DNA from 3 places in the Pseudomonas sp. PME37.24/025 genome. Region 1 is predicted to be linked to each of the others. Evidence: predicted binding sites of a transcription regulator. Region 1 holds the regulator's gene; each other region holds the start of a gene.

Region 1 (4,166 bases):
GCGTCGTGCTGATCGATCGCGCCAAAGTCATCGACAAGGACAACAACGTCACCCAAGGCGAGAAAATCGTCTACGACACGGTCAAAAAGCTTGCGAGCGCCGGTCGCGCCACGGGTAACAAGGTCACTGAGGCACGTCCTCGCATTGACATGGTGATCCAGCCGAAGAAGAAAACCGACGAGCAAAAGGCCCAGTAATGGCAACTCTGAAAGCTCAGCATCTGGCCAAGAGCTACAAGAGCCGCCAGGTCGTGCGCGACGTCAGCCTGTCCATCGACAGCGGTCAGATCGTCGGCCTGCTTGGTCCCAACGGTGCCGGTAAAACCACTTGCTTCTACATGATTGTCGGCCTGGTGCAGGCCGATCAGGGTCGCGTACTGATCGATGATCTGGACGTCAGCCACCAGCCGATGCACGGCCGTGCGAAGGCAGGTATCGGCTATCTTCCGCAAGAAGCGTCGATCTTCCGCAAACTGTCGGTGGCCGACAACATCATGGCCATCCTCGAGACCCGCAAGGAACTCGACAAGGCTGGTCGTCGCCAGGAGCTGGAAAGCCTGCTGCAGGAATTTCACATCCACCACATCCGCGACAACCTCGGCATGAGCCTGTCCGGTGGTGAACGCCGCCGCGTGGAAATCGCCCGGGCACTGGCCACCAATCCGAAATTCATCCTCCTCGACGAACCTTTCGCCGGCGTGGACCCGATTTCGGTGGGCGACATCAAGCAGATCATCCATCACCTCAAAGCCAAAGGCATTGGCGTACTGATTACGGACCACAACGTCCGCGAAACCCTGGATATCTGCGAAACCGCCTACATCGTCAACGATGGCCAACTGATCGCTGAAGGCGACTCTGCCACCATCCTGGCCAATGAACTGGTCAAGGAAGTGTATCTGGGCCATGAGTTCCGCCTGTAAGCACTGAGGTGCCCGGGTCGCCGAGAGCGCGCTCGCTTCAATAAAAAATCAATAAGTTTTTATTGTTACAGCGCTCTAGGCAAACACTTCAGTTTCGGGCATATAATTTGCTTATGTTTGGCGCTTCGGCGCTCTGTAGTGGATGGCGCATGTGCGCCGGCGAATAAGGTGTTAAGCCCCTGCCATGAAACCATCGCTAGTCTTGAGAATGGGCCAGCAGCTGACGATGACACCGCAGCTGCAACAGGCCATCCGCCTGCTCCAATTGTCGACCCTGGACCTGCAACAGGAAATCCAGGAGGCCCTGGAGTCCAATCCGATGCTCGAACGCCAGGAAGAAGGCGACGACTTCGATAACGCCGACCCCTTGGCCGATAGCGCCGAACAGAAACCCAACGCCGACATTCAGGAACCCTCCTACCAGGAAACCGCCCCAACGGTGGATAACCTTGAGGAAGGCGACTGGAACGAGCGCATCCCCAACGAATTGCCCGTCGACACGGCCTGGGAAGACGTCTACCAGACCAGTGCCAGCAGCCTGCCGAGCAACGATGACGACGAGTGGGATTTCACCACCCGCACATCGGTCGGTGAAAGCCTGCAAAGCCATTTGCTCTGGCAACTGAACCTGGCACCGATGTCCGACACCGATCGCCTGATCGCCGTGACCCTGATCGACTGCATCAACAATCAGGGCTACCTGGACGAAACCCTCGAGGAAATCCTCGAAGCCTTCGACCCGGAACTGGACATCGAACTGGACGAAATCGAAGCCGTCCTGCACCGCATCCAGCAATTCGAACCCGCTGGCATCGGCGCCCGCAACCTCGGTGAATGCCTGCTGCTGCAACTGCGTCAGCTGCCCGCCAAGACCCCTTGGCTGGCCGAGGCCAAGCGTCTGGTCACCGATTACATCGACCTGCTCGGCAGTCGCGACTACAGCCAGCTGATGCGCCGCATGAAGCTCAAGGAAGATGAACTGCGTCAGGTCATCGAATTGGTCCAGAGCCTCAACCCGCGCCCGGGCTCACAAATCGAGTCCACCGAAGCCGAATACGTCGTTCCCGACGTGATCGTGCGCAAGGACAACGAGCGCTGGCTGGTGGAACTGAATCAGGAATCGGTGCCACGCCTGCGGGTCAACGCCCAATACGCCGGTTTCGTGCGCCGCGCCGATACCAGCGCTGATAACACGTTCATGCGTAATCAGCTGCAGGAAGCTCGCTGGTTCATCAAAAGCCTGCAAAGCCGCAATGAAACCCTGATGAAAGTCGCCACCCAGATCGTCGAGCATCAACGCGGCTTTCTTGAATACGGTGACGAAGCCATGAAGCCGCTGGTGCTGCACGACATCGCCGAAGCGGTGGGCATGCACGAATCGACGATTTCACGGGTGACCACGCAAAAATTCATGCATACCCCACGGGGCATCTATGAACTGAAATACTTTTTTTCCAGCCACGTCAGTACCTCCGAAGGCGGTGAATGCTCGTCCACGGCGATCCGCGCGATCATCAAAAAACTGGTTGCCGCGGAAAATCAGAAAAAGCCGTTGAGTGACAGCAAGATCGCTGGTTTACTGGAGGCACAAGGCATTCAGGTAGCCCGTCGCACCGTCGCCAAGTACCGCGAATCCCTGGGGATCGCGCCTTCCAGCGAACGGAAGCGGTTGATGTAACCGCCGGGCTCGCCACAGCGTTCCAGTGGCAGGCATTTCTGCCTGCCGCTTTATGCACTGGCAACGAAGGAGAAGCTGTATGCAAGTCAACATCAGTGGACACCAACTGGAAGTGACCGAACCTCTGCGCACCTACATCGGCGAAAAACTCGACCGATTAGAGAGGCATTTCGACAAGATCACCAATGTGCAAGTCACGATGAACGTCGAAAAACTGCTGCAGAAGATCGAAGCCACGCTGCATATTCCCGGCGGAGAAGTGGTCGCCAATGCCGAGCATACGGACATGTATGCCGCCATCGACCTGCTGACCGACAAGCTGGATCGCCAACTTAAAAAGCATAAGGAAAAGACCCAGAGCCTCCTCCAGGGCGCGACCGGTCGTTAACACTCCCAATCCATGATCCGACTAGAAACCATCCTGACCCCCGGCCGTTCCCAAGTGAACGCGCCGGGTGGCAGTAAAAAGAAAGCCCTCGAGCAAATTGCCAACCTCATCCACCGCGAAGTACCGGATCTGGAAATGCAGGACGTCTTCGAGGCCCTGATTGCCCGTGAGAAACTCGGTTCTACCGGTTTCGGCAACGGCATCGCCATTCCCCACTGCCGGCTTAAAGGCTGCACCTCGCCAATCAGTGCGCTGTTGCACCTGGAAGCCCCTATCGATTTCGACGCCATTGACGGCGCCCCGGTTGACCTGCTGTTTGTGCTGCTGGTCCCGGAAGCCGCCACCGATGCACACCTGGAATTGCTCCGCCAGATCGCCAGCATGCTGGATCGCAAGGAAGTGCGTGAAAAACTGCGCAGCGCCCCGAGCAACGAAGCCTTGTATCAGGTTGTCCTGGACGAGCAGAACGGTCACTAATCATGCGCCTGATCATTGTCAGTGGCCGCTCCGGCTCAGGTAAAAGCACCGCCCTCGATGTTCTCGAGGACAACGGCTATTACTGCATCGACAACCTGCCTGCCGGCTTGCTGCCGGAACTGGCCGAACGCGCGCTGATTCACACCGAACTGGCACAACCGCTGGTGGCCGTATCCATCGATGCCCGCAACCTGCCAAGCCACCTGTCACGGTTCCCCGAATTGCTGGAAGAGGTCCGCAGCCGGCATATACAGTGCGATGTGCTGTATCTGGACGCCGACGAAGAGACCTTGCTCAAACGCTTTTCGGAAACCCGCCGTCGTCACCCGCTGAGCAGCGCCAATCGCTCGCTGGCGGAGGCAATACAGGACGAAACCAATCTGCTGGGGCCGATTGCCGATCTGGCTGACCTCAAGGTCAACACCACCAATCTGAACCTGTATCAGCTGCGCGATACCATCAAGTTGCGCCTGCTGAATCAGCCGGAACCGGGCACTGCGTTCCTGGTGGAATCTTTCGGCTTCAAGCGAGGCATGCCGGTGGACGCCGATCTGGTGTTCGACGTGCGCTGCCTGCCCAACCCTTACTGGAAGCCGGAGCTACGGGCACAGTCCGGGCTCGATCAACCGGTGGCCGAGTACCTAGCGGCGCAGCCGGATGTCGAAGAGATGTTCCAGGACATTTCCTCCTACCTGCTCAAG
Region 2 (4,166 bases), on a different contig from region 1:
GCCATTGGCCGCAGAAAAACGCCCGTCATAAACGCGACTGAACGTGTATGAAAAAACCTTTCAGCCCTTCCTCCACTGACAAATCCCAGACAAAAAAATGCCCGGCAAGCCGGGCAAATTTTTTATGCGCGTGCTTACAAGTTGTAGCCGCGTTCGTTGTGAAGCGCCAGATCGATGCCGACCGCCTCTTCTTCATCAGTGACACGCAGCCCCATGACGGCGTCCAGGACCTTGAGGATGACAAAGGTAACGATCGCGGTGTAGATCACCGTGAAGCCCACGCCTTTGCACTGAATCCAGACTTGAGCAGCGATGTCGGTAACGGTGCCGAAACCGCCCAGCGACGGTGCCGCGAACACACCGGTCAGGATTGCGCCGAGGATACCGCCGATACCATGCACGCCGAAGGCATCCAGGGAATCGTCATAACCGAGCTTGCGTTTCAGGGTGGTGGCGCAGAAGAAGCACACCACGCCCGCCGCCAGACCGATCACCAGAGCGCCCATCGGGCCCACGGTGCCTGCCGCTGGAGTGATTGCAACCAGACCGGCCACTACACCCGAAGCGATACCCAGTGCGCTTGGTTTGCCGTGGGTGATCCACTCGGCAAACATCCAGCCCAGCGCCGCAGCAGCGGTGGCGATCTGGGTGACCAGCATCGCCATGCCGGCGGTGCCGTTGGCGGCGGCAGCGGAACCGGCGTTGAAGCCGAACCAGCCGAACCACAGCATCGCGGCGCCCATCAGGGTGTAGCCGAGGTTGTGCGGAGCCATCGGGGTGGTCGGGAAGCCTTTGCGCTTGCCCAATACCAGGCAGCAAATCAGACCGGCCACACCGGCGTTGATGTGCACGACAGTGCCGCCCGCGAAGTCGAGCACGCCCCAGTCCCACAACAGGCCGCCGTTACCGGACCAGACCATGTGCGCAATCGGTGCGTAAACCAGAGTGAACCAGATCCCCATGAAGACCAGCATGGCGGAGAACTTCATCCGCTCGGCGAAGGCACCGACGATCAGTGCTGGGGTAATGATGGCGAAGGTCATCTGGAAGGTGACGAACACCGCCTCAGGGAACAGCGCCGCAGGCCCGGTCAGACTCGCAGGCGTGATGCCGGCGAGGAAGGCCTTGTTCAGACTCCCGAAGAACGAGTTGAAATTGATGACGCCCTGTTCCATGCCGGTGGTGTCGAACGCAACGCTGTAGCCATAAATGACCCACAGAATGCTGATCAGACCGGTAATGGCGAAGCACTGCATCATCACGGAAAGAATGTTTTTCGAGCGAACCATGCCGCCGTAGAACAGCGCGAGGCCGGGAATGGTCATGAACAGCACAAGGGCTGTCGAGGTCATCATCCAGGCGGTATCGCCGGAATTGAGGACTGGGGCCGCCACTTCGTCTGCCGCCATGGCCAGGCCGGGCATTACGAGGGACAACAGGGCTCCTAGCCCTGCGAATTTACGCAGAGTCATATTGTTTTCTCCTGGGGCGTTGGGTTTGTGGCGGCTTAGATTGCGTCGGTATCGGTTTCGCCGGTACGGATGCGAATCGCCTGTTCCAGATTGACCACGAAGATCTTGCCGTCACCGATCTTGCCGGTGTTGGCGGCCTTGGTTATCGCCTCGATAACCCGGTCCAGATCCTTGTCGTCAATGGCGACATCGATCTTCACCTTTGGCAGGAAATCGACCACGTACTCCGCGCCGCGATACAGCTCGGTGTGACCCTTCTGCCGACCGAAGCCTTTGACCTCAGTAACGGTAATGCCCTGCACGCCGATCTCGGACAGTGACTCGCGCACGTCGTCCAGTTTGAACGGCTTGATGATGGCAGTGACTAGCTTCATGAAAACTCTCTCCCGAATTGGTGGACTTGCCCCAGGAAAACAAACCCGACTCAAGTCTAAGCGCAGTGCCTGGCTTTGTAACGCATCGTCGGCCTTACCTGCCCGTCCGACGCCAGCGAACCACTCCGCACGAAACTCCCCCGTTCCGCTTGGCGCACTGCATTCGTCACAGCGACTGCATCAGTGCATGGGTCACCAGCGACTAAGCAGAAAGCTTGCCATCTATCCAAAACCCATTGATTTCAAGTGCTTGGCCGCTGCCGAAGACCCTTTCGCCCAATTGACGCGACGGTTACGCACAACAACAGTGCGCGACCGCCCACTCGACTGCGCGAAAAGCGTGCATCGCAGCTGCCGAGATTGACTATAGACACTGCGTGATACACTGCCCGCCATTGTTGACAGGACATTTCCCATGCTCGCGCCCAAAGACTTCCTCGACGCCCTGAGCGGCACCGCCTCCCGCCTCTTCAGCGGCGACACCCCACTGCCAAAAAGCGAAATCGAAAGCCAGTTCAAGGCTTTGTTGCAGAGCGGCTTCAGCAAGCTGGACCTGGTGAGCCGGGAAGAGTTTGATAGCCAGATGGTCGTGCTTGCACGGACCCGGGCTCGGTTGGAAAGTCTTGAGGCGAAGGTGGCGGAGCTGGAAGCGAAGCTGAATCCACCAGTCGAGTAACACCGCAGATCCCACGGTGAAACCCAATCCACTGTGGGAGCGAGCCTGCTCGCGATAAGGTCGGAACGACCTTCAGATTCAACTGTAGGAGCTGCCGAAGGCTGCGATCTTTTGATCTTTAAGCACTCAAAAATCCAAGCACCTTCCTACAACAAAACCACCGCCGTCCGATTGCGCCGCAATGCCTCCGGTTTCTATGCTCATCCCAGCTGAATAATCAGCTCTGGGTTTGGCGACCCGGAAGACCCCGACGCACCGCGACCACATTCGACCGAGGAATTTATTCCCATCTCGAATTATGGCGGCTATGCGTGGGAGACCTTCGAGTCTGCCGGTTCTCGGGCGTCACCGGTTCGCCAACCCGCGCATGGCTGCCACCCTTTTCGTTTGGCGACGATCAGAGGCAGTTTTCTTCATTTGATCCCGAGAACTGCTCGATGGACGAAAACTATCTGATTCCTCACGTCTTCACCCGCCACAAACTCCACCTCCACGCTCTCCTTCTACAAAACCAACCTTGGTTCAGCGCCCGCGACCTCGGCCGCCTCCTACGCCTCTATCTCGACGAACGCGCCGTCCGAAAACTCGACACCGACCAACACCAGTCATTGCGGATGCTCATCCACGGCAGCATCGAAAACACCCTGCTGATCAGCGAATCCGGCGTCTACGCACTACTCGTCTACCACTACTGCCCCCGAATATCGGGCGCTGCGCGAATGGCTAACCCACGACGTCGTCCCCGCCCTCAGAGACGCCCAACAACCCACCTCAACCGAACGCCCAATACTGAGCCTGCTGAACTGGCCGGAAATGTCGCTGAGTTTGCTGCACTGGAATAACCAGCCGTGGATTCGGTTGCAGGATGTTCCGCAGATGTTACCGAATGAGGAACGACCGCGAAGTACTGTCAATGCGCCGTGGTGGAAGCGTGCTTCGCGGGTACTGCAATCTTTTTAAGTAGCCGAAGATCAACCACGCTCGATTTCGGCTCTGCGCTGATCGTAGGTCGATTGCAGGTTTAGCCAGAACTCAGGCGTGGTTTTCAGGTAGCGCGAGAGCTTCTTTGCGAGCTCAGGACTGATACCTCTCTCCTGCATCACAAGGGCTCTCACGTCATCCCCGACCTCATCCAACGAACTAGCAAAACCATCCACTGTAATACCCAGCGGCTCAAGAAACTCCTTTTTCAGGATTTCGCCAGGATGAATCAGCCGCATTCCAGAATTGCTCATTTCCCCTCCTGAGGGCTCGATCAGCTGTGATCATAAGCAGCCACCTCGATCCGACAAGTGCGTCCGTGAGTTTTCACCGAAGTCCTTCATTTGTCCAAGATCGGTCCTACAAAAAGCAGCTCTCGCGGCTGATTACGCCTAAATACCAGCCGCGACATAACCTTTGCGTTACGACTTAACTGACTGGAGTCATCTCACCGCCCCAGCAACATCCTGCGAAAGTTTGGCTACTCCGATGCCACGCTAAATCACCCGCCCACGACTACCCTTCAAAAACCGCAGGAAGCGGTCCCTGTACAGTTCAAGGAACGACCATGTCTCTCTCCATCGTCCACAGCCGCGCCCAGGTCGGCGTGGAAGCGCCCGCCGTCACCGTCGAAGTGCATCTGGCCAACGGTTTGCCGTCGCT
Region 3 (4,166 bases), on a different contig from region 1:
ACCTGGAAACCCTCTACGAAGGCTATGGCCAGCGTTTTCGCATGGAAAAACTGCTGCACGAAGTGCGCACCGAACACCAGCATCTGGTGATCTTCGAGAACCCGCGCATGGGCCGGGTAATGGCGCTGGACGGCGTGATCCAGACCACCGAAGCCGACGAATTTATCTACCACGAAATGCTCACCCACGTGCCGATCCTTGCCCATGGCACCGCCAAACGCGTGCTGATCATTGGCGGCGGCGATGGCGGCATGCTGCGTGAAGTGGCCAAGCATCGCAGCATCGAGCACATCACCATGGTCGAGATCGACGGCACCGTGGTCGACATGTGCAAGGAATTCCTGCCGAACCACTCCAAGGGGGCATTCGATGATCCACGCCTGAACCTGGTGATCGACGACGGCATGCGTTTCGTCGCCACCACCACCGAAAAGTTCGACGTAATCATTTCCGACTCCACCGACCCGATCGGCCCGGGTGAAGTGCTGTTCTCCGAAAACTTCTACCAGGCTTGCCGTCGCTGCCTGAATGAAGGCGGTATTCTGGTGACCCAGAACGGCACCCCGTTCATGCAAATCGAAGAAGTCAAAACCACCGCCGGTCGACTGCGCAGCCTGTTTCCGGACTGGCACTTCTATCAGGCGGCCGTGCCGACCTACATCGGTGGCGCGATGACCTTCGCTTGGGGCGCAACCAATACCGCCTATCGCAAATTGTCCCGCGAAACCCTGCAACAGCGGTTCGCCGGCAGCGGCATCATCACCCGCTACTACAACCCGGAAATCCACATCGGTGCCTTCGCCTTGCCGCAATACGTGCTGCAAGCAGTGAACAAGCCAAGCAACGACTAAACTCAAGATGTACGCATAACCCCTCGTGGGAGCGAGCCTGCTCGCGAAGGCGGTCGACCAGTCGATAAATATGTCGATTGATACACCGCTTTCGCGAGCAGGCTCGCTCCCACAGGATCTGCGTTTTTCATGCTTCTACGCCGTAATCCGTTTGAACGATCACTCAGGGCAAAAGTCCAGATACTTGTAAGCCCATCCATGGGTCTTATCGAGGAGGCACCGATGCAAAAGTGGAAAATCACTTTCGTGGATGATCACGGTGAAACAGTGGACGAACTCTTCGAGTGCGAGGAATGCCCGAACAGCGAGCAGGCCGCCAAACTCATTCGCGCCCGGTGCCTGCCGGTCGCTGCCGAACTGGATCTCAATGATCTGGAGGGGCGTACCGATGATCCGACCGTCAAAAGCCTGAAATCCCAGAACAGCATTGAAATCATCAGTATTACCCCGATCTGATACACCTCTTGTCACATTCACAACCAGACCTTGGCAGCGCCTCTGTCTTAAGGCTACTCTGCAAGCGAGATCAGCGAACGGATCGCTAAGGTCTGGTCTTGTCAGCTACATGCTTGCTTCCCACCGGCAACGAGGTTGCCGCATCGCGCGCACCACTCGGTTGCGCGTGCAGGGAATACGGAAAGTCTATCCATCAGTCTGAGGGGGACGTTTCATGAGCACAGCCTATCAAGAAGACATCAGCAGCAGCGTGCTGCGCCGCATGAAAGAAGGCGGTTTCGACTTTTCACGATTCCATCCCATCGAGTTCTACGCCATTTTTCCGGACGAGGAGCGGGCACGCAGGGCGGCAGGTCATTTCAGTGGTGAATCCTTGAATGCCCAGATCAGCGTGCGCGACGACGGCGCGTGGCATCTGGAACTGAGCAAAGTGATGTACGCCACCTACGACGGGATCGGCGACTTTGAGCAGGACTTCGAGGCGGTGGTCGAGCCTCTGGGCGGTATCATCGAAGGATGGGGCGTCAAGCAGGAGGTACGAGGGTTACTCGCATAACTTTATGAACAGTGACAACACTCAGCAACGGCTGACCTATGGGTCGGCCGTTTTCGTTTGTGGGTTTTAGAAAGCAGGATCAAAAGATCGCAGCCTGCGGCAGCTCCTGCGTTGGGATGGCGTTTCTCAATTGGGAGGGCATGCACCCCCAAGGAGCTGCCGAAGGCTGCGATCTTTTATCCTGCTTTTATTTCACAACATTTCAAACGGACAAAAAAAAGCCGCCTGAACAGGCGGCTAAAAGGGAAGTTCGGTCATCTTTCCAGCGAATGCGCCGATTATCCACATCGCCTCCCGGGCAGTGAAATCAACTCTGGCTATGCTGCTGATAGGCGACAGCATTGCTTCGCCATGAAGCGGGGGCGATCAGGTTGGGGCATTTACCGCACAGGATTGGTGCGGTGCGTGCAGCGCCATTCTCCAACTGATTGATATCAAAGCGTTTATGCCGATGGCACGGGCCTTGCGAAGGCCTGGATGTCCGGAGTGACAAGGAGTACGGCATGATCCGCACCTATTTTGATGAGATGTACGATGCCGGCGGCCAGGTCCGCCCGCATTATCGGGAGTTTGCCCGTTGGCTGGCCGAAACGCCTGACGAGCTTTTGGCACAACGGCGACGCGAGGCCGATCTGTTATTTCATCGTGCCGGGATTACATTCACGCTCTATGGTGATGAGCAAGGGACAGAGCGCCTGATTCCCTTCGACACCATTCCCCGCAGTATCCCCGCCAGCGAATGGCGGATTGTCGAGCGCGGCTGCATTCAGCGGGTCAAGGCATTGAACATGTTCCTTGCCGACCTCTATCACGAGCAGCGCATCATCAAGGCCGGCATCATCCCGGCCGAGCAAGTGCTGGCCAATGAGCAATATCAGTTGGCGATGCAAGGGCTGGATCTGCACCGCGATATCTATTCGCACATTTCCGGCGTCGACCTGGTGCGCGATGGCGACGGCACGTACTACGTGCTCGAAGACAATCTTCGTACACCTAGCGGCGTGAGCTACATGCTCGAAGACCGCAAGATGATGATGCGATTGTTCCCCGAGTTGTTCGCGGCCCAGCGCATCGCGCCGATCGACCACTATCCGAACCTGTTGCTCGACACCCTGAAAAGCTCCAGCCCGATCGACAACCCGAGCGTGGTGGTGCTGACGCCGGGGCGCTTCAACAGTGCGTTTTTCGAGCATGCGTTTCTGGCCCGGGAAATGGGCGTTGAATTGGTGGAAGGCGCGGACCTGTTCGTGCGCGATGACAAGGTGTTCATGCGCACCACCGACGGGCCGAAAGCCGTCGATGTGATTTACCGTCGCCTCGACGATGCCTTCCTCGATCCATTGGCGTTCAACCCGGACTCGATGCTTGGCGTTCCAGGACTGTTGTCGTCCTACCGTTCCGGCAATGTGGTGCTGGCGAATGCCATCGGCACCGGGGTCGCGGACGACAAGTCGGTGTATCCCTTCGTCACGGACATGATTCGTTTCTACCTGGATGAAGAGCCGATCCTGAAGAACGTGCCAACGTGGCAGTGTCGTAATCCCTCTGAACTGTCCCACGTGCTGGCCAATCTTCCAGAGCTGGTGGTCAAGGAAACCCAGGGCTCCGGTGGTTACGGAATGCTGGTGGGGCCGGCGGCGACGGCGGCGGAAATCGAATCTTTCCGTGAGCGGATCAAAGCCAAGCCCCACGCGTACATCGCCCAACCGACGTTGTCTTTATCGACCTGTCCGACCTTTGTCGAAAACGGCATCGCGCCACGCCATATCGACCTGCGTCCGTTTGTATTGTCTGGCCGCGAAACCCGGGTTGTGCCCGGCGGTTTGACCCGTGTCGCCTTGCGCGAAGGCTCCCTGGTGGTGAATTCCTCCCAGGGCGGCGGAACCAAGGACACCTGGGTGGTCGAGGATTGAAGGAAGCCTGCCATGTTAAGTAGAACTGCCTCGGATCTGTATTGGATGTCGCGTTACCTGGAGCGGGCGGAAAACCTCGCACGGATGCTCGACATCAGTTATTCGCTGTCATTGATGCCTCAGGACGGTCGTGGCGACGGCTTGCACGAACTCGCCATGCCGTTGCTGATCACCGGCACTCTGGACGATTACCTGGAACGTCACGGCGATCTGCATGCCGAACGGCTGCTGCATTTTTTTGCTTTGGATGCGGCCAACCCGGCGAGCATCTACAGCTGCCTCGGTGCCGCGCGAGCCAGCGCCCATGCGGTGCGTGGGCGAATCACCGCGGACATGTGGGAAAACATCAACTCTACCTGGCTTGAGATTCGCGGGATCGCCGAGCAAGGC

What was found. The regulator sigma-54, encoded in region 1, starts transcription at its own class of promoters, with help from an activator protein. The targets are predictions, from matches to a motif close to ANTGGCATNNANNTTGCTNT.
Positions count from the first base shown of each region.
Region 2: the regulator sigma-54 is predicted to act here: its motif matches at 2,050-2,069, upstream of glnK (P-II family nitrogen regulator).
Region 3: the regulator sigma-54 is predicted to act here: its motif matches at 2,314-2,333, upstream of ACZ3HH_RS15200 (circularly permuted type 2 ATP-grasp protein).

Region 1 is NZ_JBVHNK010000012.1:123,779-127,944, forward strand. Features, by position in the region: gene lptA (lipopolysaccharide transport periplasmic protein LptA) at 1-197, shown strand, start outside; gene lptB (LPS export ABC transporter ATP-binding protein) at 197-922, shown strand; gene ACZ3HH_RS21965 (RNA polymerase factor sigma-54) at 1,107-2,600, shown strand; gene hpf (ribosome hibernation-promoting factor, HPF/YfiA family) at 2,680-2,988, shown strand; gene ptsN (PTS IIA-like nitrogen regulatory protein PtsN) at 3,001-3,465, shown strand; gene rapZ (RNase adapter RapZ) at 3,468-4,166, shown strand, end outside.
Region 2 is NZ_JBVHNK010000022.1:40,308-44,473, forward strand. Features, by position in the region: gene ACZ3HH_RS28515 (ammonium transporter) at 135-1,472, opposite strand; gene glnK (P-II family nitrogen regulator) at 1,508-1,846, opposite strand; gene ACZ3HH_RS28525 (accessory factor UbiK family protein) at 2,262-2,522, shown strand; partial or broken gene ACZ3HH_RS28530 (BRO-N domain-containing protein) at 2,960-3,482, shown strand; gene ACZ3HH_RS28535 (HigA family addiction module antitoxin) at 3,494-3,757, opposite strand; partial or broken gene ACZ3HH_RS28540 (YifB family Mg chelatase-like AAA ATPase) at 4,072-4,166, shown strand, end outside.
Region 3 is NZ_JBVHNK010000007.1:304,063-308,228, reverse strand. Features, by position in the region: gene speE (polyamine aminopropyltransferase) at 1-851, shown strand, start outside; gene ACZ3HH_RS15210 (hypothetical protein) at 1,074-1,307, shown strand; gene ACZ3HH_RS15205 (ribonuclease E inhibitor RraB) at 1,522-1,863, shown strand; gene ACZ3HH_RS15200 (circularly permuted type 2 ATP-grasp protein) at 2,367-3,776, shown strand; gene ACZ3HH_RS15195 (alpha-E domain-containing protein) at 3,789-4,166, shown strand, end outside.